Regions from separate parts of the Agrobacterium sp. O3.4 genome, predicted to be linked through region 2. Evidence: riboswitches for the same ligand, from Rfam matches in the RefSeq annotation. Region 2 holds a riboswitch; each other region holds the start of a gene.
The links. A riboswitch is a leader RNA that binds a small molecule or an ion and turns the genes downstream of it on or off. The one in region 2 is predicted to bind cobalamin.
Positions count from the first base shown of each region.

Region 1: it holds a riboswitch for cobalamin, as region 2 does, so the genes downstream of both, M0412_RS05480 ((2Fe-2S) ferredoxin domain-containing protein) here and M0412_RS08345 (CbtB domain-containing protein) in region 2, are expected to answer to the same signal.
Region 3: it holds a riboswitch for cobalamin, as region 2 does, so the genes downstream of both, M0412_RS18545 (DUF1636 family protein) here and M0412_RS08345 (CbtB domain-containing protein) in region 2, are expected to answer to the same signal.
Region 4: it holds a riboswitch for cobalamin, as region 2 does, so the genes downstream of both, bluB (5,6-dimethylbenzimidazole synthase) here and M0412_RS08345 (CbtB domain-containing protein) in region 2, are expected to answer to the same signal.

Region 1 covers NZ_JALPZP010000001.1:1,135,649-1,141,549, forward strand. The annotation lists gene M0412_RS05460 (SDR family NAD(P)-dependent oxidoreductase) at 1-222, shown strand, start outside; gene M0412_RS05465 (thioester reductase domain-containing protein) at 236-1,465, shown strand; gene M0412_RS05470 (hypothetical protein) at 1,504-1,698, opposite strand; gene M0412_RS05475 (LysR family transcriptional regulator) at 1,818-2,705, shown strand; cobalamin riboswitch at 2,915-3,108, shown strand; gene M0412_RS05480 ((2Fe-2S) ferredoxin domain-containing protein) at 3,198-3,989, shown strand; gene M0412_RS05485 (ABC transporter substrate-binding protein) at 4,006-5,502, shown strand; gene M0412_RS05490 (ABC transporter permease) at 5,509-5,901, shown strand, end outside.
Region 2 covers NZ_JALPZP010000001.1:1,713,583-1,719,483, reverse strand. The annotation lists gene M0412_RS08370 (metallophosphoesterase) at 1-283, shown strand, start outside; gene M0412_RS08365 (YafY family protein) at 272-982, opposite strand; gene M0412_RS08360 (LysE family translocator) at 1,115-1,759, shown strand; gene M0412_RS08355 (cytochrome c) at 2,007-2,441, shown strand; gene M0412_RS08350 (cytochrome c) at 2,529-3,449, shown strand; cobalamin riboswitch at 3,718-3,946, shown strand; gene M0412_RS08345 (CbtB domain-containing protein) at 4,107-4,289, shown strand; gene M0412_RS08340 (CbtA family protein) at 4,301-5,014, shown strand; gene M0412_RS08335 (hypothetical protein) at 5,019-5,333, shown strand; gene M0412_RS08330 (type 1 glutamine amidotransferase family protein) at 5,511-5,901, opposite strand, start outside.
Region 3 covers NZ_JALPZP010000003.1:285,678-291,578, reverse strand. The annotation lists gene M0412_RS18555 (cobyric acid synthase) at 1-95, opposite strand, end outside; gene cobO (cob(I)yrinic acid a,c-diamide adenosyltransferase) at 97-714, opposite strand; cobalamin riboswitch at 847-1,066, shown strand; gene M0412_RS18545 (DUF1636 family protein) at 1,185-1,610, shown strand; gene cobW (cobalamin biosynthesis protein CobW) at 1,607-2,644, shown strand; gene cobN (cobaltochelatase subunit CobN) at 2,676-5,901, shown strand, end outside.
Region 4 covers NZ_JALPZP010000001.1:955,727-961,627, reverse strand. The annotation lists gene M0412_RS04655 (NADP-dependent malic enzyme) at 1-1,626, shown strand, start outside; gene M0412_RS04650 (DUF2865 domain-containing protein) at 1,765-2,868, shown strand; gene bluB (5,6-dimethylbenzimidazole synthase) at 3,317-4,033, opposite strand; cobalamin riboswitch at 4,130-4,313, opposite strand; gene M0412_RS04640 (TolB family protein) at 4,386-5,216, opposite strand; gene M0412_RS04635 (glyoxalase superfamily protein) at 5,409-5,786, shown strand.

The DNA.
Region 1 (5,901 bases), 580 kb from region 2:
CCGGGCATCTGCAAGACCAACATGTCCAAACCCTTCGAACAGGAAGGCATCAACGACACGGTGGCCGATGAACGTCTGGTGCGCTCGATCGTCCCGGTCGGACGCTGGGGCACGCCTGATGATGTGGCGGAAGTGGTGACGTTTCTGGCCACCTGCAAAACCAATTACCTCAATGCCGCAGTGATCCCGATGGATGGCGGCATGCGGGTCGGAACGCTCTAAACGGAGATCGGCAATGACTTACGATAACGGCGTGGACAATATTCTGCTGACCGGCGCCACCGGCGTCATGGGCGGACGCCTGCTGCAGGAACTGCTCACCACAACAAAAGCCACGGTCTATTGCCTGGTGCGTGCCGCCGACATGGCGGAGGCGATGGGCAAGATCGAGAGCATCCTCTTCTGCTATGACGAGGAACGCAGCCTCAAGGGGGAGGCCGCCGCCCGCATCGTGCCTGTTCTCGGCGATGTTTCCAGATCGCATCTCGGACTGCAAAGGCATGCATGGCGTGACCTTGCCGAAAGGATCGATCTTGCGCTGCATTGCGCGGCCAATGTCAATCTCATCGCATCCTACAGCAAGATCGCGCCGGTCAACGTTGGCGGTTCGGCCAATATGGTGGAGTTTTGCCTCGAGGGTAAAATCCCGTTGATGCATACATCGAGCTTCAGCGTCATCGGCGACAAGCTATACGAGGAGTTTACGCTCTATGAGGATGCGCTCGACGTCGGCCAGCGTTTTCCGGACATGGATTATGAACGTTCCAAGTTCGAGTCGGAAAAGCTGATGCACGCCGCCGGGCAAAAGGGTCTCGATTTCATCATCGTACGCCCGGGCAACATCTGGGGCGACAGCCGTACCGGTCGTTATCCGCTGACGCAGACCAAGGTGAAGGGTATCTATTACGAAGCGGTGCGCGCCATTGTGGAAACCGGCTTCACTTTCGCATCGGATGAAGATTTCGATATCACGCCGGTCGATTACGTGGCACGGGCGAGCCTGCATCTCGCCATGAACTGGCGCGCTCACAACCGCCGCACCTTCAATCTCGTCAATCCAAAACCGATCGACTGGAACACGCTGGTGGAACAGGTGCGCGATTGCGGCTATGTGGTGCGCGAATTGTCACGCGACAATTATTTCGATGCGCTCAATCAGGGCCGGATGCTGCGAGAGGGTAAAGCCTATAGCTCGGTCTTCACCGATCTTCTGTCGATGCTGGGCAATGCCGATTACGTGCGTGACAGCGCCAGATACGACACTGGCAAAGCCCGGCAGGCGCTCGCCGGAACCGGAATCAACTGCCACGAATGCGATGTGATGCTGATGATGCGTTATCTCGATTACGCCTTCGAAAAAGGTTTCCTGCCGCTGGCCGGAAGTGGCTTTCCACTGGCGGAAATTTCGAGGACGGTTGCGCCGCGCGGTTTCATGGAGCGGCTTTACGACGCGAAGCTGGTTTAGATGCGAGTGCTTCCGTGCCGTATCGGGTGCCCGGCTCCCTAGTCATGCAAAGCCATGTCGCGCATGAGGGCGCTGTCCTTGTCCGAATGCGGTGATCCGTAGGCGACGGATGCGGTAACTGTTGCGTCGATTGCCGGCCTGTTGTCGGGGAGCGTCCTTGCAGCGAACACAGCAAGGACGAGCAGCGCCAGTCTGAAGGCGATGGCGCGGAGGAGGGCTTCTGAGGCGTCCATGTATGTCGTTCCGGATCAATAAACTACGGCGACAATGATCGTTGTCCGTGACTTCGCACAATGCGGAAGATACAAGGAAACCCTTCGGATTATCCGAAGGGTCTGGACCGGAGGGGCAAATGCGCTTCGATTTGACCGACCTCCGCCTGTTTCTTCACGTGGTCGAGGCGGAAAGTATTACGCAGGGAGCAGACCGCACGGGTATGGCCTTGCCATCGGCGAGCGCGCGTATTCGCGGCATGGAAGAAATGAGCGGCGTATCGCTTCTCGATCGTGGCGCCCGCGGGGTCAAAGCGACGCCGGCGGGGGATGCTCTGGCCCATCATGCCCGTATCGTGCTCGGGCAGATGGAGCAGATGAGGGGTGATCTGCAGCTTTATGCGCGGGGTCTGCGGGGGCAGGTCCGGATATTTTCGGGGCGGGCGGCAATGGCGCATCTTCCCGGCGCCCTTCGCCGATATCTCGTGGATCACCCGACCATCGACATAGACCTCGAAGAGCGCCAGAGTCCCGATGTGGTTGCAGCCGTTGCCGCCGGGCAAGCGGATCTCGGCATTGCGGCGGACACGACCGATACGGGAACGCTGGAAACACGGCCTTTCGAGATCGACAGGCTTGTTCTGATCACACCTGCCAGCCATCCACTCGCGGACCGGGATATGGTGACGTTCGCGGAGCTTCTCGACGAACCCTTTGTCGGCCTTCCGACGGAAAGTGCGCTTCAGGGGCATCTGGCAACCCATGCGGCGCGCGAGGGCCGGCCGTTCAAACTGCGTATCCGTCTGGATAGTTTCGAAGATATCTGCGCCATGGTCAGCAGCGGTGTCGGGCTTGCCATCGTGCCGGAGGTTTATGCCTTGAGGTACCAGGCCGAATTGCCCTTCAGGACAGTCTCGATCTCCGATGTCTGGGCGCGCCGTCATCTGCTTATCTGTGCTCGAAGTTTTGCGGGACTTCCCGTACATGCCCGCGCCGTGGTCCATTATCTGACGGCGTTGAAAGGCTAGGTCGCCTGTCTTTCGGCGATTTGACCCACAGACATCAAACATTGTGGTTTCGCGTCCCGCCAGTCTCTCAGCCAATTCCTTAGAGGAGAGCCTTGACGGCCAGGTATCTGTCATGCTTAACGTTACTTTATAACGTAACATGATTATAAAGCTTTGTTGCGTGGAAATCAGACTACCCGTGCAGGCGGTTGACAGTGACCGGCGGCAGTGTAGGGTCGCTCCGTCATGGTTCTTTCGCCGCCCGGCGGAAGCTAAGAGGGAATCCGGTTAAATTCCGGAGCTGTCCCGCAACTGTAAGCGGTGAGCCGATCGCCCACGATGTCACTGGCAGCGATGCCGGGAAGACAGGTGAGACGGCCTCGACCCGCAAGCCAGGAGACCTGCCTGACATCATGTAATTCCGTGGTCGGGGGGTGCCATGGGAATGATGGCTGTTTCCGGTCTTCTGCCGGAGACCCGTCATTTTCGACGCCGCCTCGTGAATGAGGCAATGTGACAGATAGTACCCATCCCACCCATCGCGAGCCTTCCGTGCCGGACGCGGTGCTGCTTGTCGCCAAGTCGGCCTTTGCCGCCGCGCCTCATCAGGACATGCAGCGGCTGGCAATGCAGGCCGAAGGGCTTTGCGGCGCTCAGACCGTTCGCATCGCCTTCACGGAGCAGGGAACACCGTCACTCCATGAAGCGCTGTTCGAGCTGATCGATGAGGATGTCGGCCATGTCCTGATCGTTCCGCTGATGCTGCCGCTCGAGCCCAGTTTTCACAACTGGATGACCAAGACATTGAAACGATGGCGGGCAGGCGACCTCCGGCCATGGCCGTCCCTTTCCATAACAGCAAGTCCCACATCGAGCAGCCTGATGGCGCGCCTGCTCGAAGATCTGGCCGAAACGGCGCAGGCGCTTGACCTTTCAGGGCCTGTTCGCCCGGCAGGTGAAGGATCGCTGGTCCCGGCGCAGAAGCGTCGTGTGCTCGTCTGCCAGGGGGCGCCATGCAACTCGGCGGGTGCGGATGTGATCTGGGGTCATCTGCGCAACCAGCAGGAACGGCAGAAACTTCGGGTAACGGGAGAGGGGACCATGACCGCCAAGTCCACCTGTCTTGGCCCCTGCAACCTTGCGCCTGTCCTGCAGGTCTTTCCCGAGGGCACCTATTATGGCGGCGTCACGGAAGAGGCAGTCGATCGCATCGTTGCCGAACATCTGCTGGGTGGCCGCGTCGTTGACGATTTCGCCTACCACCCGACCGGCCGCAAACAGCGGCTTCGTAATCTGTCCGAATAGCATGAGAGGAAATAGAATGTCGGCAAAGAGCTTTTCACGTCTGGCCGCGGCCGCGCTTGCGGCCTTGATCACGGGTGTGGGCGCCAGCGCTCTCGCCACCGAGCCGTTGCGCGTTGGCGCCACCTACATCACGAGCGGTCTCGACCCGGCAAAGGGATCGAACGGCTGGGCGCTTGTCAGCCATGGCGTGGGTGAAAACCTCTTCACCGTCGATCGGGAAGGGCGGCTTGTGCCCGGTCTCGCCGAAAAAGCGGAACGCACCGGCGATCTCAGCTGGAAAGTGACGCTGAAACCGGGCCGCGCCTTTTCCGATGGTTCCCCTGTGACGGCGGCTGCGCTTGCCGCCGGTTTCGACCACACATTTGCGACTAACAAGGCGGCGCTGGCAACGGGTGGAAAACTGGATTTCGAGGCGGCCGATGACCTGACACTGACGATTACCACGGAGAAGCCGGTGGCTTTTCTTCAGGCGCTTTTCGCCGAATGGCCGCTGATCGCCTACAAGCCTGCAACCGACGGTAAGGCGCTGTTCACCGGGCCGTATCAGATTGCGGATTTCAAGGCGGATACGTTACTGACGCTTACGCCGAACACCCATTTTGCCGATGCGGATGCCCGTTCCCCGGTTGATTTTCGCAGGTTCGGCGATGCGCAAAGCATGACACTGGCGCTGGAGGCGGGTGAACTGGACCTTGCTTTCGGATTGCCTTCGGAAGTCGTAAGCCGTCTGAAAACCAATCCGGATCTGACGATCAAGTCTTTCCCTGTCGGTTATCAATATCTCGCTTTCCTGAACACAACGAGGCCGGTTACCGCCGATATCAAGGTACGCCAGGCGCTCGATCTCGGCTTCGACCGCAGGGAACTGGCCGCCGCCATCAATGGTGGTGAACCCGCGACCGGCGCTTATGCCGCCTATTTCCCCTTTGCCGGGAAAGAGCAGCGACAGACCGATCTTGTGAAGGCCGAAGCGCTTCTCGACGAAGCCGGCTGGACGAAGAACGGGGCAGGGAAGCGTGAGAAGGACGGCACGCCGCTGCGCCTTCTCGCCATTACCTATCCGCAGCGCCCGGACCTCGTCACCATGCTGCCGGTGGTGAAGGCGCAGCTTGCCAGAATAGGTATCGAACTCGACACGAAGGTCGTTGAAAATATCCAGGACGTGGCTGCTGCCGGTGAATTCGACATCGCGCTCTGGGCGCAGCATACCGCACCGAACGGAGACCCGGCCTTCTTCCTCAATTCGATGCTGCGCAGCGGTGCCTCGCTCAATTATGCGAAATACGCCTCGCCTGAATTCGATGTCATTCTCGATCGTTTCGCGACGGCTGGCGAGGCCAGCGAACGTGCAACGATCGCGCTTGATGCGCAGGCAAAGCTGTTTACCGACGTTCCTGCATCCTTCCTGGTTTCGCCGGTCTGGTATGTCGGCGTTTCGAAGCGGCTGCAGAACTACGAGCCCTGGGGTTCCGACTATTATGTCCTGCGCGGCGATATAGGCGAAGCGCGGTAAGGTCAGATGCAATTGCTCCGGTTCGGCATATATTCCGTGGTGGGAATGGTTGCGCTTTCATTCGCATCCTTCACGCTCATCGCATGGATGCCCGCCGATCCGGTGCAGATTGCCATTCGGGTGTGGAACCTGACGGCCACGAGTGAAACCGTTGCAGCGCTGCGGGAAGGGTGGGGGCTCGATCGCCCGCTCATCCTGCGTTATCTGCACTGGCTCGTGGATTTCGTGACCGGCGACTGGGGACGATCCTTCCGCACCGGCGAATCCGTCTTTGCGGAATTTATCGAACGTCTGCCTCTCTCGCTCATGCTCGGTATTTCCGGCCTTCTCCTCGCCATTGCCGTCGCCGTACCGCTCGGTTTCAGCGCTGCGGCGCGGCCAGGCGGCATTGCTGATCGT
Region 2 (5,901 bases):
GGTCGTGTTGTGCCACTATCCGCTTTATCCGGAAAACGCTCACAACATGTGGGATGCGCCGCGCATTCTCGATCTTCTCGGCGCCCATGCTTCGGCCGTCGCATGGTTCAATGGCCATAATCACGAAGGCAATTACGGTGTGCTGGGCAACACCCACTTCGTTAATTTCAAGGGCATGGTGGACACGCCCGACCAGAACACCTTTGCCATCGCCGATGTTTTCGAAGACCGGATCGTCATTCGCGGTTTCGGCCGCGAGGAGAATCGCCTCTTACGGCTGTGAGGATGGACTGCCCGGCTGGTTGCTCTGCCAGCCGCTCATCCACAATTGCCGCAGCTTTTCACCTTCCAGCTTGAAAAAACTGCCGGTGCTTTCGCAGGTCAAAACCCGGTCAGAGCGGAAGTTGCGGATCGCCTGCCGCAATTCGCACCAGCCGACGATATTCACCGTCTCCGAATAATAGATCACGGCAATGGGGCGGATCTGCCGCCGGGTCTCTGTGCCGGTTTCATCGCGATAGCTGATCTCCAGCCGCTCTTCATCGCGCACCGCCCGCCGCACGGTGGCGAGATCGATGCCGGCAGGTGCGGGCGCGATGCTGCCCCAGGCATGCAGGGCATTGGCCGACAGGGTTTTGGACAGGGGTTCAGGCAGGGAAGCGGCAATCTTGTCGCTCGCCTTTTTCGCCGCCTGCCGCAATTCGGTATCACTGGAACGGCCAACCATGGCGAGCGCCAGCACGATCGCCTCGGTCTCTTCGATGGAAAACATCAGCGGTGGCAGGCTGAAGCCGGGGCGCAGAATATAACCGACGCCGCGCTCGCCTTCGATGGGCACCCGCATGGTCTGGAGGGCGGCTATATCGCGATAGACCGAGCGCGCCGTCACTTCCAGCTTTTCGGCAATCATCTGGGCGGTAACGGGCCGGCGGGCCAGCCGCAGGATCTGAATGATCTCGAACAGTCTCGAGGCCTTGCGCATTGACATTTCCCCGGCGTTTTTTCAAGACAACTGACATAATGCTGTCAGTTGGTTTTTTCTATAAACGGCAAAACACATTGAGAAACATGCATATTCCTAAATGTGCCATGAACCGTCTGGGGAGATACTGACATGAGTTATGCCGAAAATCTCTGGCTATTCTTTCTGGTCCTGTTCGGCATCATCATCCTGCCGGGCATGGACATGCTGTTCGTGCTGGCAAGCGCGCTGACGGGCGGCAGGAAAACCGGCCTCTCGGCCGCAAGCGGCATGAGCGCCGGCGGCATCGTGCATTCGCTTTATGGTGCGGCCGGCGTTGGCCTGCTCGCCACCTGGATGCCGGGGCTGTTCCTGCCGCTTCTCATTGTCGGCGCTGCCTATATGGTCTGGATCGGCATCGGCCTGATGCGCAGCGCAATTGTCGTGAATGGCGATGAGGCGCAGGCGAGCGCCTCGTCGAAAAAAGCGTTCTGGCGGGCGGTGCTGACCTGCCTTTCCAACCCGAAAGCCTATCTGTTCATGATGGCCGTCTATCCGCAATTTCTAAAACCGGCCTATGGTCCGATCTGGATGCAGGGGCTGGTGATGGGGGTGATGGTGGCGGTAACGCAGTTTACCGTTTATGGCGCGCTGGCGCTGACGGCGGATAAAAGCCGGCAATGGCTGGTTTCTTCACCCGGTGCCACGATCTTCATCGGTCGCGCTGCCGGTTTCATGCTGGTTGCCGCAGCCCTGCTGACATTTTGGGAAGCTCTGTCCTGGAGCCTCGGTGAATAAGAGGAACAGGCCCCGCCGCTTGAGGGAGACCATTCCTCGGCAAGCCGCCGAATGCTCTCCTCAGCCCCGTTGTTTTGTCACGGGTTCCTGCGGGAAAACCGCCGGATACTTTTCGGCCTGATACTCTAGACTTCTGTTTTCACGGCGGAATTCACCGCAATGTGACTTCTTTTCGCCATGCGGAAAGGGCATCCTCGCGCCGTTCCATCAAGCGTCCGGCACCCGGCCGGAATCAAGGAGAGAGTGTATGAAACTGAAAACCATCGCGGCGGCCATGCTTTTCGGCTGTCTTTGCGCCGGAGCGGTCTTCGCTGCCGGCGAAGTCGAAAAACGCGAAGGCATGATGAAGCAGATCGGCGGCTCCATGGGGGCATTGGCTGCCATCTCCAAGGGCCAGAAGCCCTTCGACGCCGAGGCCGTCAAGGCTGCCGTGACGACCATCAGCACCAATGCCAAGGCTTTCCCCGAACAGTTCCCCGCTGGCACCGAGACCGGCAGTGCGGCTGCTCCCGCCATCTGGGAAAACTTCGAAGACTTCAAGGCCAAGGCTGCCAAGCTCGGTGCTGATGCCGACACGGTTCTTGCCAATCTCCCCACCGATCAGGCGGGCGTCACCACCGCCATGCAGACGCTCGGCGCAGATTGCGGCACCTGCCACCAGACCTATCGTCTGAAGAAATAATCCCGAATTTCAAAACGCCGCTTCCCGGCGGCGTTTTTTCACTTTGAAAGACACCTGATCAGCTCGGGTGAGAATGGGGAGAGGGGTATGTCTTCCATTTGGACGAAGCTTGTGGGCGGGGCCGTGATCGCAGCCGTTGCCGGCTACGGCATTTTCGCCTGGGTTACCGCGCCGCAGCGTCAGGCGCCCAGCCATTGGGTCAGCCTCGGCGAGCCGGATCTGGCCAATGGCGAAACGCTGTTCTGGGCGGGTGGCTGCGCAAGCTGTCATGCCGCACCGGATACCACGGGTGACGCGCTGCGGACGCTTGCCGGCGGGCAGCCGCTGAAAAGCCCCTTCGGCACCTTCCACGTTCCCAATATTTCCTCTGATCCGCAGCACGGTATCGGCGGCTGGACGCTGGCGGAATTCGGCGATGCCATGACGCGCGGGGTGGGAAAGAACGGCGAACATCTGTACCCGTCCTTCCCCTACGCCTCCTATGCGCGCATGACGCAGAAGGATGTGAACGACCTCTTCGGTTATCTGAAAACCCTGCCGGCCAGCCAGAATGATGCGCCGGATCACGACCTGCCGTTTCCCTTCAACCTGCGCATGGCGCTCGGCGGCTGGAAGTTCCTGTATTTCGACACCTCCGCCCCGCCGCGTGTCGAGCTTGCCAATGCCAATGCCGAATTGCTGCGCGGCCAATATCTGGTCGAAGGGCCGGGCCATTGCGGCGAATGCCACACCCCGCGCGATGCTCTCGGCGGTTTCCTGAAAGACAAATGGCTGGCCGGCGGCCCCAATCCCGAAGGTGAGGGCCGTATCCCCGATATCACGCCCGGCTCCGAGAGCATCGGTGCCTGGACGGCGGCCGATATTGCCGGCTACCTGGAAACCGGCTTCACCCCGGAATTCGACAGCGTCGGCGGCTCCATGGTCAAGGTGCAGCAGAACATGGCGCATCTGACCGCCGAAGACCGCAATGCGATTGCCGCCTATCTGAAGGCGATCCCGTCTCGGTAGGGAGTTTGAAGCTCCCCTCCGTCATACCGGCCTTGAGCGGGTATGCAGCCAGCCCAAGTCCTTGGGCTGAGGGAGCTTTTTCGCCGTTCAGACGCACGTCGGCTGGATTCCGGCTCAGGGCCGGAATGACGGGAGAGTGTTTTTTCGTTCCGGTTTCTCTTCCCAATCTAAAACCCACAGCAATGGGCTAAACTCCACGATGACGTCGAGTGAGATGCTGCCGGCGATGCCAAGATCTCGCTGCCATTGACTCCCGCACCCACCCGGCAGATAACATCTGCGTGATGGTTCCTTCCGGGCGTTCCGGAAGGTGAAAAGGGAACACGATAGGGAGAAATCCTCATTCGTGGCTGCCCCCGCAACTGTGAGCGGAGAGCCTGAAACGAAATGCCACTGGCAAGCCATCTCGCCCCCATTCAAGGCGAGGGCGATGCCGGGAAGGTGTTTCAGGTTTTGACCCGCAAGCCAGGAGACCTGCCATCGCGGAAATGTCCATGCCGGCGGGGTGTCCGGAAGAGCGGAATGTCAGGGTCGTCGGTTCGGTACCCCTGTTTCAGTCTCGTATCCCCGTGGTGAAGTGTATCATATGCAGCTGCGCGGCTATTTGCCGTTCGGCTGTATCTTATGGCGCGGGGTCGCGCCGGGAGAGGGGTCACCATGTCCATCCAGCAGAATACGGCGAATGCTGCCGTTTCCGCAAAAACGGGCAGCTTCGCGCAATCGCTGACGGCGATCGTGCTTGGCCTGTTCGTAGTCGGTTTTGTCGGCTTTTCGCATGTGGAAGCCGTTCACAATGCCGCGCATGACACACGTCATGCCAATGCCTTCCCCTGCCATTGAGGGGAAACGGCATGTCATTTTTTCGCAATATCGTTTTTACCGCCGTTCTCGTCGGTATCGTTGGCGGTTTGGCCGTCTCGGCCATGCAGGCTTTCGGCACCACGCCGCTCATCCTTCAGGCGGAAACCTTTGAAAGTGCCGGCGGCGAAGCAACCCACAGCCATGATGCGGCAGCACCCGGCGCTGCGGTTCCCGCCCATGAGCATAATGACGAGGCCTGGGCTCCGGCCGATGGTTTCGAGCGCACCGCCTATACCGTTGCCGCCAATGTGCTGACGGCCATCGGTTACGCGCTTGTTCTGACCGGTCTCATCTCGCTGCGTGGCACCGATGCCGGCTGGCGCGAAGGTCTTCTGTGGGGCGTTGCCGGTTTTGCCGCCGTCATGCTCGCACCGATGATCGGCCTGCCGCCGGAATTGCCGGGAAGCCCGGCCGCAGCACTTGAGGCACGGCAGATCTGGTGGCTCTCGACGGTTATCGCAACCGCGGGCGGCATTGCGCTGATCGCGTTTCGCCGCGAGCCCTGGGCCATCGTTCTGGCTCTGGTGCTGATCGTCGCACCGCATGTGGTGGGCGCACCGCTGCCGCCGGAAGGCGAACATGCGCTGGCGCCGCTGCCGCTGGAACGGCAGTTCATTGTTGCCGCCACCATCACCAGCTTCGTTTTCTGGGCGCTGCTTGGAACATTGAGCGCGTTTTTCCTGAAACGCTTCCAGTCGGCTTGAAACCATGCAGGACGCAGCGGAGTGGAGTGACGAACTCGATGCGCTGCGTTTTGCCGTTCCCGGTCACGGCGCTTTCTGCGCCGTGCACCGCCTTGCCTTCAAGGCCGCTCTGGGTAAAAGTCCCGATCGTGATGCGGCGCTTGCCTATTTTCAAGACCACGAAGCTGCCTTTGCCGCTGCGGCACTCGCCAAGATCAAACGCTCAAACTTGCCCGCCGGCCGCAGCCTGCATTTGAACAGCCGCGATATCCGCCGCGCGATTGCCGGCGAGGGGCTGGAGTTTGCGGCGCGTGTGTGCCGGGTGCTTGATCGAGAATAGCGCAGGATGATTTGCGAGAGGCATCTTCTCCTCGACCGTCATGCCGGACTTGATCCGGCATCCAGCCGACGCGCGTCTGCGCGGCGGGAGAAATCCTTTCAGCCCAAGGACTTGGGCTGGCTGGATACCGGCTCAGGGCCGGTATCACGGAGAGAGGGCGGAATAAGGCTCTGCGCCTTACCGGTGCTCCGCCGCGAAAATTCCAAGTTCCGCCTCGGCTTCCGGACCAAAGAGGCCGAGGTTTTTCAGAATTTCCACCGCAAAGCTGACCGGTGCGCTGCCGGCGGCCGTGATGACGCCGCCATCGCTGACCGCCTTTGGCTGGTCGCGATAAAGACCGTCGCCACGATAGGCCGGATAGGTCTTGTGCGAGGCGAGCGAATTGCCGGTATGGGCGACATGGTTCAGGATACCCGTGCCCGCCAGCGCACTTGCCGCCGCACAGATACCGGCAACCAGCCGGTCCTTTTCGCGAAAGCGCTGCACCAGCCCGCCAAGATCGGCGGCCGTGCCCTTTTCCCAGCTGAGACCGCCGGGAATGACGAGCGCATCGATGTTATCAGGATCA
Region 3 (5,901 bases), on a different contig from region 2:
CCGCGCCGGGTGAATGCCCGGGCAAGGCCGGCCACCATCAGCGATTTGCCGACGTCCGAGCCGGTTCCCTGAAACATCAGCACCCGTGCGGTCATGTCAGAATTCTATCCCGGCCTGCGCCTTCACGCCCGCCTTGAAGTGGTGTTTCACCAGGGTCATATCCGTCACCATGTCGGCAGCGTCGATCAGCGGTTGCTTGGCATTGCGGCCGGTGACGATGACATGCAGATCGGGCCTGCGACTGGACAGGGTTTCAACGACCTCTTCCAGCGGCAGGTAGTCGTAACGTAGCGCGATGTTCAGTTCGTCGAGGATCAGGAGGCCGATGGTTTCGTCGGCCATCAGGACCTTGGCTTCTTCCCAGGCCTTTGTGGCTGCGGCAACATCGCGTTTCAGATCCTGCGTGTCCCACGTGAAACCCTCGCCCATGGTGCGCCAGACAACCTTGTCGCCGAAAAGCGTCAGAGCCTGTTGTTCGCCCGTCGACCATGCGCCCTTGATGAACTGCACGACGCCGACCCGCCGCCCGGTGCCGAGCATGCGCAAAGCAAGGCCGAAGGCCGCCGTGGACTTGCCTTTGCCCGGGCCGGTATTGATCATCAGCAGACCTTTTTCGATGGTCTTTGCCGCAACTTCGGCATCCTGAACCGTCTTGCGGTTGACCATTTTCTGCCGGTGGCGTTCGGCTTCGTTATCGCTGATGTCGCGCGTCATCGCGTTTTCCTTCTCATCCTGCGGTGCGGGACCGATGCCCCTGCCATTCGGAGCGGCGACTATACCCAATTTGCCGCACCCGGCAATGCGTGAGGGGCAGGCCACGGCATTGACCCTCCCCCTCGTTCAGCCTAATGGTAGCGGACTGACGGTCTTTTCCCGGCAACGGGAAAAGCTAAGAGGGAACACGGTTCCACCCGGACAATGGGTCATTCCGTGGCTGCCCCCGCAACTGTAAGCGGTAAGCCTGCACCGTAAAGCCACTGGACCCTTGAAGATGGGTTCGGGAAGGCGGTGTCCGGGTGTTTTGAAGCCGCAAGCCAGGAGACCTGCCGTTTCAGAAAAACGTCTGTCGGGCGGGGTGCTCCGGTCAGTCGGTCAGATCGAATATTGGGTTTGCGCATCTGCGCATGCCGTTTTCGATGTCAGCACCCCGACGATTTTTTTAAAGGCGCGGGAAGCGAAACGGTTTGGATATTTCAGCGACATCTTCATGTGCAGGCGGAGACACGCAGGCTGACACGGCCTCCGGTGTGGTGGTCTTCGTTTGCCGAAGCTGTCGCGATGAAGCCGATCCCAATGCCGAACCACGCGCCGGTTTGCGTCTCGCCGAAGCCGTCATCGCGAAGGCGGAAGCATCCGGTGTCGTTGTTCGCTCCGTCAGTTGCCTTGCCAATTGCAAGCGCAGCCTCAGCGCCGTGCTTCGTGGCGCCGACGGCTGGTCCTATGTGTTTGGCGGGCTGACGCCCAATGACGCGGAAGACCTGCTGACAGGCGCGCATATGCTGGCCGCCTCCGCAGACGGCCTGATGCCCTGGCGCGGCCGCCCCGAACCATTGAAGCGCGGCATGGTGGCGCGCATTCCCCCATTCAATTTTACCGAGGAGAGATCATGAGCACCCTTCTGGACCGCGTTCCCTGCACCATCGTCACCGGCTTTCTGGGGGCCGGAAAAACCACGCTGCTGCGCGGCCTTCTCGAAAAGCTGGATGGCAAGCGGCTTGCCATCATCGTCAATGAATTCGGCGATATCGGCATCGATGGCGAAATTCTCAAGGGCTGCGGCATTGAAAGCTGCCCGGAAGAAAACATCGTTGAACTGGCCAATGGCTGCATCTGCTGCACGGTGGCGGATGATTTCCAGCCCGCTATCGAACAAATCCTCAGCCGCCAGCCGAAGGTGGAGCATATCCTCATCGAAACGTCCGGCCTCGCACTGCCGAAGCCGCTGGTGCAGGCCTTCCAGTGGCCGGCGATCAAGAGCCGCGTGACAGTGGATGCCGTGGTGGCCGTGGTGGATGGCGCAGCCCTTGCCGAGGGACAGGTTGCCCACGACATGGAAGCACTTGCCGCCCAGCGGGCCAATGACGAGGCGCTCGATCACGATGATCCGGTAGAGGAAGTTTTCGAGGATCAGGTCGCCTGCGCCGATCTCATCGTGCTGACCAAGGCTGATCTTCTCGATGATGCCGGTCTCGAGAAGGCGAAGGCTCATGTGCTCGAACATCTGCCGAGGGCGGCGAAGATTGTCGTCGCGTCGAATGGCGCCATTGATCCCGCCGTGCTGATCGGCCTTGGCCTTGCGGTGGAAGAGGATATCGAAAACCGCCGTACCCATCACGATGGCGCGTTCGACCATGAACACGACGATTTCGACAGCTTCGTCATCGACCTGCCGGCCGTGAGTGACCCGGAGGCGCTGGCAGCCCGCATCGCCGAGACGGCGGCTGCGGAAAATGTCCTGCGCATCAAGGGTTTCATCGAAGTTTCCGCAAAGCCGATGCGCCTGCAGGTGCAGGCTGTCGGCAGCCGCGTCAATCACTATTATGATCGCCCATGGGCGGCGGGTGAAGAACGCCGCAGCCGGCTCGTTATCATTGGTGAAAAGGGCATCAACCGCGAAAAGATCGAGCAGATGCTGGCAGCCTGACCGCTACGGACTTTTACTGGGAATGCCTTAGATGCATATTCTCGCCACCACATCCTCGTCCCTGGACGATCTGATCGAGCCGGTTGATCTCAACCAGCCCCGTTCGGATGTGGTGATGCTGTCTTTTTCGGCAAGCGATCTTGCCGGGCTGGAAAGGGCGTGGCGGCAGGCTGGAGATGCGCTCCCGTCGCTCTCCGCCGCCAACCTCTCCGAGCTTCGGCACCCCATGTCGGTCGATCTGTGGATCGAAAAGACGGCGGAGCATGCCCGTGTTATCCTTATCCGGATTCTCGGTGGAGCTGATCGATGGCGCTACGGCGTCGATCAGCTTACCATGATGGCCCGACGGCGCGGCATCAAGCTTCTGCTATTACCGGGCGAGTGCAGCGACAGGGACGAAAAGCTCGAAGCGGCCTCGACCGTGGACAGGCAGATACTGGCCTCTGCCCTTTCCTTTTTCCGTGAAGGGGGAAGGGCGAATATGGGCAGCCTTGCAACTGGTCTTGCGGCTCTGGCAAAGGATGGCGTGTGGCCGGATATTGAGGCCGAGCCTCTGCCGAAGGCCGGATTTTACCGGCCCGGACAGGGTGTCGTCAGTCAAGCGGAAGCCATTGCCGGTTTTCCAGCCGATGCAGCCATACTGCCCATTCTCTTTTACCGCTCGATGTTGCTGGCGGCTGATGCAGCACCTGTGGATGCGCTCTTCCATGCGCTTTCCGGGCGCGGTTTTGTGCCATTGCCGATTTTCGTCAGCGGTCTGAAGGACGGGGAGGCGATCCGTTTTCTCGAAAGCGTGTTGCCTGACCTGCAGCCTGCCGCCATCATTGCTGCCACCGCTTTTGCCAGCCAGACGGATGAGGACGGACGGACGCTGTTCGACCGCCTCGGTGTCCCTGTTTTTCAGGTGGTGATGGCGACCACCCGGCGTGATGGCTGGGCGGAAAATGCGCGTGGCCTCAACCCCTCTGATCTTGCTATGCATGTGGTTCTGCCGGAACTGGATGGCCGGATTCTCGCCGGTGCGATTTCGTTCAAGCAGGCGCGGGCGGATGGCGGTGCCAGCCTCCTGAATGTGCCGGAAGCGAATCGTATTGAACAGGTGTCGAACCGCATCGGGGCGTTTCTGCGATTGAAACAGGCTCCGCCGCAGGATCGCCGTATCGTCATTCTGATGCCGGATTATCCGGGTGCGGCACCGGGGCGCACGGGTTATGCCGTCGGTCTGGATGTGCCGCAAAGCGTGCTTGAAATGCTGCGCGATCTTGCCGATGCGGGATATGCGGTGTCGGATATTCCAGACACGGCGCGGGCGCTACTCGACTGCGTTGAACAGCAGGAAGCGACGGTCGTTCTTTCCGACTATCGCGATTTCCTGACCGCATTGCCGGCCGCTGCCGCAACTGCCCTGAATGCAACATGGGGAACTGCGGAAAGTGACGATGTGCTTGTTGATGGCGCATTCCGCTTTCGCGTTGCCCGCTTTGGCAATGTGTTCGTGGCGCTTGCGCCGGATCGGGGTCGCAATGAGGATCGGCGGGTGGATTACCACGATCCTGCCCTGCCGCCGCGTCACGCGCTTGTCGCCTTCGGCACATGGATGCAGCGGGTAGCGGCTGCACACGCCATCGTGCATGTCGGCGCGCATGGCACGCTGGAATGGCTGCCGGGCAAGACGGTGGCGCTTTCGCGCGATTGCTTTCCGGAAATCGTCACCGGTCCGCTGCCGGTGGTCTATCCCTTTATCGTCTCCAATCCCGGCGAGGCGGCGGTGGCAAAACGGCGGATTGCGGCCGTAACCATCGGCCATGTTCCGCCGGTGCTGGTCAATGCCGGGCTCTCGCCGGAACAATCGGCGCTGGAACAACTGGTTGACGAATATGCGCAGGCTGATGGGCTGGATCGCCGCCGCCGCGATCGGCTGGCGAAACTGATCGTTGAAAAGGCGCTGGAAACCGGGCTTGCGGCAGAAGCAGGCGTGGGTGTGAAGGACGATGCCGATGCGGCTTTGTCGCGCATCGACGCCTTTCTCTGCGACCTCAAGGATTTCGCCATCAAGGATGGCCAGCATATTTTCGGCCGGCACCCGGAAGGCGAGGCCGATCCGTTGAGGCTTGAAAGCGCGAAGGCGGAAAAAGCCGCACTGCTTGCCGCGCTCGACGGTTGTCACATTCCCCCCGGCCCTTCCGGCGCACCCGCGCGCGGAAGGCTCGACGTGCTGCCCACCGGCCGTAATCTTTATGCCGCCGATCCGCGCACCATGCCTACGCCCACGGCCTTCGAGCTCGGCCGCATGGCGGGTGAGGAGGTGCTGCGCCATCATCTGCAAAGCCATGGCGACTGGCCGAAACATCTGGTTTTTGATCTCTGGGGCAGCGCGAGTCTCCGCAATGGCGGTGAGGATGTGGCGCAGGCGCTGCATCTGATGGGTGCAAGGCCGATCCATGACCCGGCGACCGGCCGCGTTACCGGCATCGAGGTTCTGCCGCCGGCGAGCTTCGGGCGACCGCGGGTCGATGTCACCTTTCGCATCTCCGGCCTGTTTCGCGACATGTTCCCGGCACTGATCGCGCTGCTTGATGCGGCTGCCAAGGCCGTGGCGCGGCGGGATGAAGCGCCGGGCGACAATCCGCTGGCGGAAGAGGCGGCCGCGCTCGGGCATATTCCGGCGCGCATCTTCGGCTCCGCGCCTGGCACCTATGGCGCAGGTATCGAAGAAAAACTCGCTAGCGGAAAATGGGACGAACGCGAGGAGCTGGGGCAGGCCTATCTCGATGCGGCAAGCCATGCTTTCGGCGGTGCTGACGGGCTGGAGATTTTTGAAGATGCCGGTTTTGTGGAGCTGGTGCGTCGGGCCGATCTCCTTGTCCATACCGGCGACGACCCCGGCCGTGATCTTCTGGATGGTTCTTCCGATGTGGCCTTCATCGGCGGCTTTTCTGCTGCGAAGGCAGCATTGGGTGGGGTAGCCGATATTGTGGCGCTGGATACGACCGATCCGGCCCGCCCGCGTGCAAGGTCGATGACGCAGGCGCTGACGCGGGTAGTGCGCGCACGCGCCGTCAATCCGCGCTTCATTGCCGGCCAGATGCGGCATGGCCCACGCGGAGCGGCGGAATTTGCCGAAACGGTGGATAGGCTCGTTGGCTTTGCCGAAACCACCCATGTGGTTTCCTCCTCGCTGATCGAGGCGCTTTATGATGCCTATTTCGGCAACGAGGAGGTGCGCGATTTCATCCTGCGGGAAAATCCGAAGGCAG
Region 4 (5,901 bases), 760 kb from region 2:
GTCCACGATATCGAAGGCCTGGTTTATGACGGCCGCAACGAGCTGATGGACGAGTGGAAGGAAGTCTACGCCCAGAAGACCGACAAACGCGTGCTGGCTGACTCCATCGATGGCGCCGATGTCTTCCTCGGCCTTTCGGCGGCCGGCGTGCTGAAACCGGAACTCCTGGAGCGCATGGCGGAAAATCCGCTTATTCTTGCGCTCGCCAACCCCAATCCGGAAATCATGCCTGAAGTGGCGCGTGCGGCGCGCCCGGACGCGATGATCTGCACCGGCCGTTCGGATTTCCCGAACCAGGTCAACAACGTACTCTGCTTCCCCTATATCTTCCGCGGCGCGCTGGATTGCGGTGCGACGACCATCAACGAAGAAATGAAGATGGCCGCCGTGCAGGCCATCGCCGAGCTTGCCCGCGAGGAAGTCTCGGAAGTGGCGGCCCGAGCCTATAGCGGCGAAACCCCGGTCTTCGGCCCGACCTATCTCATCCCCTCGCCCTTCGATCCGCGCCTCATCCTGCGCATTGCGCCGGCCGTTGCCCGCGCTGCCGCCGCAAGCGGTGTCGCCGCCCGGCCGATCACCGATTTCGAAGCCTATTTCGACCAGCTGAACCGTTTCGTCTGGCGCTCCGGCTTCATCATGAAGCCGGTCTTCAATGCCGCCAAGGCCGCCGAAAAGAAGCGCATCATCTTTGCCGAAGGCGAAGACGAGCGTGTGCTGCGCGCCGCCCAGGTTCTGCTGGAAGAAGGCACCGGCATCCCGATCCTCATCGGCCGCCCGCAGATCATCGAAACGCGCCTGAAGCGCTTCGGCCTGCGCATCCGCCCGCATACGGATTTCGCCGTGGTCAATCCGGAAGACGATCCGCGCTACCGCGATTATGTCGATGATTATTTCGCGCTGGTCGGCCGCGCCGGCATCAACCCGGAAGCGGCGCGTACCATCGTGCGCACCAACTCCACCGTCATCGGCGCGCTGTCGGTCAAGCGCGGCGAAGCCGATGCGCTGATCTGCGGTCTGGAAGGCCGTTATGACCGGCATCTGCGCGACGTGAACCAGATCATCGGCAAGCAGGAGAATGTGCGCTCCTTTGCGGGCCTCAGCCTGCTCATCACCCAGCAGGGTGCGCTGTTCCTCACCGATACGTTCGTGAATAACGATCCGACGTCAGAAGAAGTGGCGGAAATGGCCATTCTTGCGGCCAAGGAAATTCGCCGTTTCGGCATCACGCCGAAGATCGCGCTCGCCAGCCACTCCAATTTCGGTTCGCGCGATTCTGAAAGTGCGCGCAAGATGCGCCGCGCGCTGAAGATCGTGCAGGCAGCAGCCCCCGAGCTGGAAGTGGACGGCGAAATGCAGGGCGGCTCAGCCCTTTCGGAAGCGCTGCGCAAGCGCGCCATGCCGAACAGCGTGCTGACCGGCGAAGCGAACCTTTTGGTTTTCCCGAACCTTGACGCCGCCAACATCACGCTCGGCGTCACCCGCACCCTGACGGAAGGCCTGCATGTCGGCCCGATCCTGCTCGGCACAGCCCTGCCCGCCCACATCCTGTCGCCCAGCGTCACCTCGCGCGGCGTAGTCAACATGGCAGCCTTTGCCGTGGTCCAGGCTTCGCACCCTTCGGTGTGATGCTGCGGGCGCATTAACGCAATTTTGAACAAGCTGTTGCCGCATTGCGGCAACAGCTTATGTTATCTTCCTGAAACACGGATTTCGTGAAGTATAACGCCCCTGCCACCGGCCGGGGACATTAAACGGATCGCACAATTGACCCGGCGCAGCCGCATCATCGGCCTCCTGCTTCCCCTTGTTTTCCTCGCCCCGGCCACCGCCTTCGCGGATCAGGTCTGCGATACGCTTTATGCGCAACTGCGCGAGCCACCACGTGTCATCGGCAACACGGCAGAGGTGCGGCGTTACGCCAATGCGCTCGCCCGCCAGAACATCGTCGTGCGCAAGATCAGGAACGATCTGCGCAGCTATGGCTGTTCATCCGGCAGCGTCATTGTCTACGGCAACCCCAATGCCGGCCTCTGCGCCGAGATCGGCGATGCGCTGGTGGATGCCGAGGCCGAACGTGACGCCATCATTCGTGACCGTGATGACGCGATGGCGGCTCAGCGCAGCGATGATGGCGGCATCAGGCGCCAGCGCATTCTCGCCGCACTCGACGCCAATGGCTGCAGCGCAATGCCGGAAACGGACAGGCAATCGCCGCAGGCCCCGGATGTCACCCGTTATCCCGATGCTTTCCGCCAGGGCGACCGTGAGCCGGGACGGACGGGCCTGTCGCCTTACCCCAATGCCGCCGCCGAGGGCGGACTGCGCACCCTTTGCGTACGCACCTGCGACGGCTCGTTTTTCCCGATCGCCTCCAATGCCTCGCCGCTCGATTTCCGCGCCCAGGCGGAGCAATGCCAGAAAATGTGCCCGGGCACGCAGACCGAGCTTTATTTCCACTCCATGACGGATCAGGAAACCTCCGATATGGTCTCGGCCGAAACCGGCAAACCCTACAGGGACCTGCCCACCGCCTTCGCCTATCGCAACGCGTCTACGAAAGCGCCCGGCTGCGCCTGCAACATGGCCGCCTATCACGAGGACATGCAGAAGCAGGAAGAGGCCGCCCGGCCACAGGCCGAAAAGCCCTATTCCGGCATCACCACCATTCCGTCACCGCAGGGCGACAAGCCGAAGGAACCGGCCGAACAGCAACAGGCGGCAAAACCGCCGGAGCAACCGGTTCCCGAACGCGATTATGATCCGAACGACGCAAAAGTCCGCGTCATCGGCCCGAAATTCCTGCCGGACCAGACGGGCCGCATCGACCTGAAGAACCCGGCACTGAAGGGCATTCAACCGCAGCAGTGATATGTGTCGTGAGCGAGCGCCCGACCCTTGTTTCTTCTCCCCGAGGGGGAGAAGTCCGCGACAGCGGGATGAGGTGGCAACGTCAGCGATATTCGGTGAGCTAGCCCCCTCATCCGACCCTTCGGGCCACCTTCTCCCCCTTGGGGAGAAGAAACGCGCAGCACCGCCTTGCGACGGCACTTCCCCAGAACCGGGGCCGGGCTTGCCGCAAAGCAGATCAAAACGGCGACGGGGTTCCCCGTCGCGCAGTAAGCCGGCGGTTAGGACCGGGCGGGTGCCACAAGTTTCTTCTCCCCGAGGGGGAGAAGTCCGCGGCAGCGGGATGAGGGGGCAACGTCAGCGATATTCGGTGAGCTGGCCCCCTCATCGGACCCTTCGGGCCACCTTCTCCCCAGGGAGAAGAAAAAGCGGCAACGCTTCACTTCATCCGCAGACCGTTATCAGTGCCTTACCGCCCACCCCAGCGATTGCGAAACACCAGCTCCTCCAGCGGCACACGCTGGCGCCAGCCCTTCACCGCCAGTTCCGGTTCGGTATAAAGCGTATTGACGCGCCCGAGGCACAGCCAGGCGACAATTTCGATGTGCTCAGGGATATCAAGAATGGTGCGAATATCGCTGTCGTGGAAAATACTGACCCAGCCGACGCCGATGCCTTCGGCGCGGGCGGCAAGCCAGAGGTTCTGGATGGCGCAGACTGTGGAATAGACATCCGTGCGCGGATTGTGGGTGCGCCCCAGCACCACCTCGCCACCGCGTGTTGGATCGCAGGTCACGCAGATGCTGAGCGGCGCCTTGCGGATGCCTTCGAGCTTGAGACTGCGATAAAGCGCCTGCTGCTCGCCCGTAAACATCGCCGCCGCCTCTTCATTGGCCCGGCTGAAGGCCACAAAGGCGGCCTGGCGCACGGCCCCATCGGTGACGAGCGTGAAATTCCACGGCTGCATGAAACCGACAGAGGGAGCCGAATGCGCCGCCTTCAGGAGACGCTCGACAAGCTCCTCCGGCAGCGGATCAGGCAGGAACTGGTCGCGCACGTCGCGACGCGTCTCGATGGCGCGGTAGATCGCCTCGCGCTCCGCACCGGAGAATGGCTGGGCAGGCGAAAGCGCATGGTCGAATGGATCGGTTTGCAATGGATTGCCAGCGGACGGGTCGGTCGGCATCGTTTAACCCCAACAATGCGGGCGCGCGGATGCCGAAACCATGCCGGTTTTCGCATGCACGACGCGCCTCTTCAGCAACCTGCCGCCGTCCGCGCGGTTCGGTCTATCCTGCCAGGCCGGTCTTCTGACTCGGCTTCATCCGCCCTCTTCGCCTTCCCGAATGACTTCAGTGGCTTTTTGAAAAGGGCATCCGCCTCACAGCGCTGGGCACGTTCCGGTTTCTCACCGGATTCCCGATTCTCCCGCCACAAGGGCGGGCACCTGACTGAGGAAGCTATGAGCAAGAAGGCTTGCGAATGCAAGTATCGCGAGGCCGGTGCGGCAATGTGACCTTAACGAAAGCCAAATCGCATTACGCCACAGGGAAGTAACGCACATAAGCGAATTCATCACCGTCCGGCGACCAGTTGGGCGAGTTCATCGTGCCCTGCCCGCCGAAAAGCTCAAACAGCGTTTCGACATTGCCGCCATCCATATCCATCAGCCGCACGCGCACATCGAGATCACGCGGATGGTCGAAAACGTCGCCGTCATAGGAGACGAACACCACCTTGTCCCCTTTGGGAGACGGGTGCGGAAACCAGTCACCATAGGAACTGTCAGTGATGCGCTCCACAGCGGAGCCATCCACCCGCACCCGCCAGATCTGCATCAGCCCGGTGCGGCTGGAATTAAAATAGACCCACGCACCATCAGGCGAATAATCCGGCCCGTCATTGCGGCCCTCACCATGGGTCAGACGCGTCTCGATGCCGCTGTCGATATCCATGGAATAGATGTCGAAGACCTGATCGCGAATGCCGCAATATGCGAAACTCTTCCCGTCCGGCGCCCAGCCATGCCAATAGGAAGGAAGGTTCTTCGTCATCAGCCTTGGCGCACCGCCCGCCGATGGCAGAAGATAAATGGCGCTCTTGCCGAATTTCACCTTGTCGGAAATGGCATACAGCGAACCATCAGGCGAAATGCCGTGGTCGTTGTTGCATTGCGTCGCAAAGCCGGTATCGACCTTCTCCGGTGAAGCATCACCGGATGGGGACAGGCGATAGAGCAACCCCTCGCTGTTCAACAGCAGATATTTGCCATCCGGCGACCAGTTCGGCGCCTCGAACAGCTCCGGCGTCTGCCACACCACCCGCATCTGCCGGGTGCGGATGTTGAAGATTTCGATGGAACTGCGCATGCTGCCTCCCGGGGCTGTCGATAGTCTGGCTCTGATCGTTGGCGGACGCAGACATTCCGTTTGCTTTCGCCGCCATGGTGATTATGATCCTATGGCCGCAGGCACCGTCCTGCAAATTCAAATCGGAAAAAACGCCAGCGTTCCGGCACCGCCCGTAACCCTTCCCGTTTCTCCCAGATCCGAGGTTCCGCGATGAATACCATCGCCGATCACGGCATCCGCTTCGGGCGGATCGCCGCAATGCTTCCTGTCAAGAATATCGAAAAGGCCCATGACTTTTATGTCGGTGTGCTGGGCTTCACAAAAACCTTCGAAAACGGCACTCCCGTCGGCTTCATGATCCTCAAACAGGGCAATGCCGAATTGCACCTGACATTGCAGCCCACCCATAAGGCAGCGCCCTTCAACGTGGCGCATATGATGGTCAGCGATGTCGATACGCTGCATGAGATTTGCAAAAGCCATGGGCTGCGCATCATCAAGGCTCTGCAGGACAAGGATTATGGCCTCAGGGCCTTCGTGTTTGAAGATCCTGACGGCAACCGTATCGATGTGGGGCAGGTTATTTGAGGTGAGTGAAGAGTGGCGCGGGGTTTTCTCTGCGCCATTCATGAACCCCCATCGCGGACTGAGCGCATGCCGCTTGTTTCTTCTCCCCGAGGGGGAGAAGGTCGCGGCAGCGGGA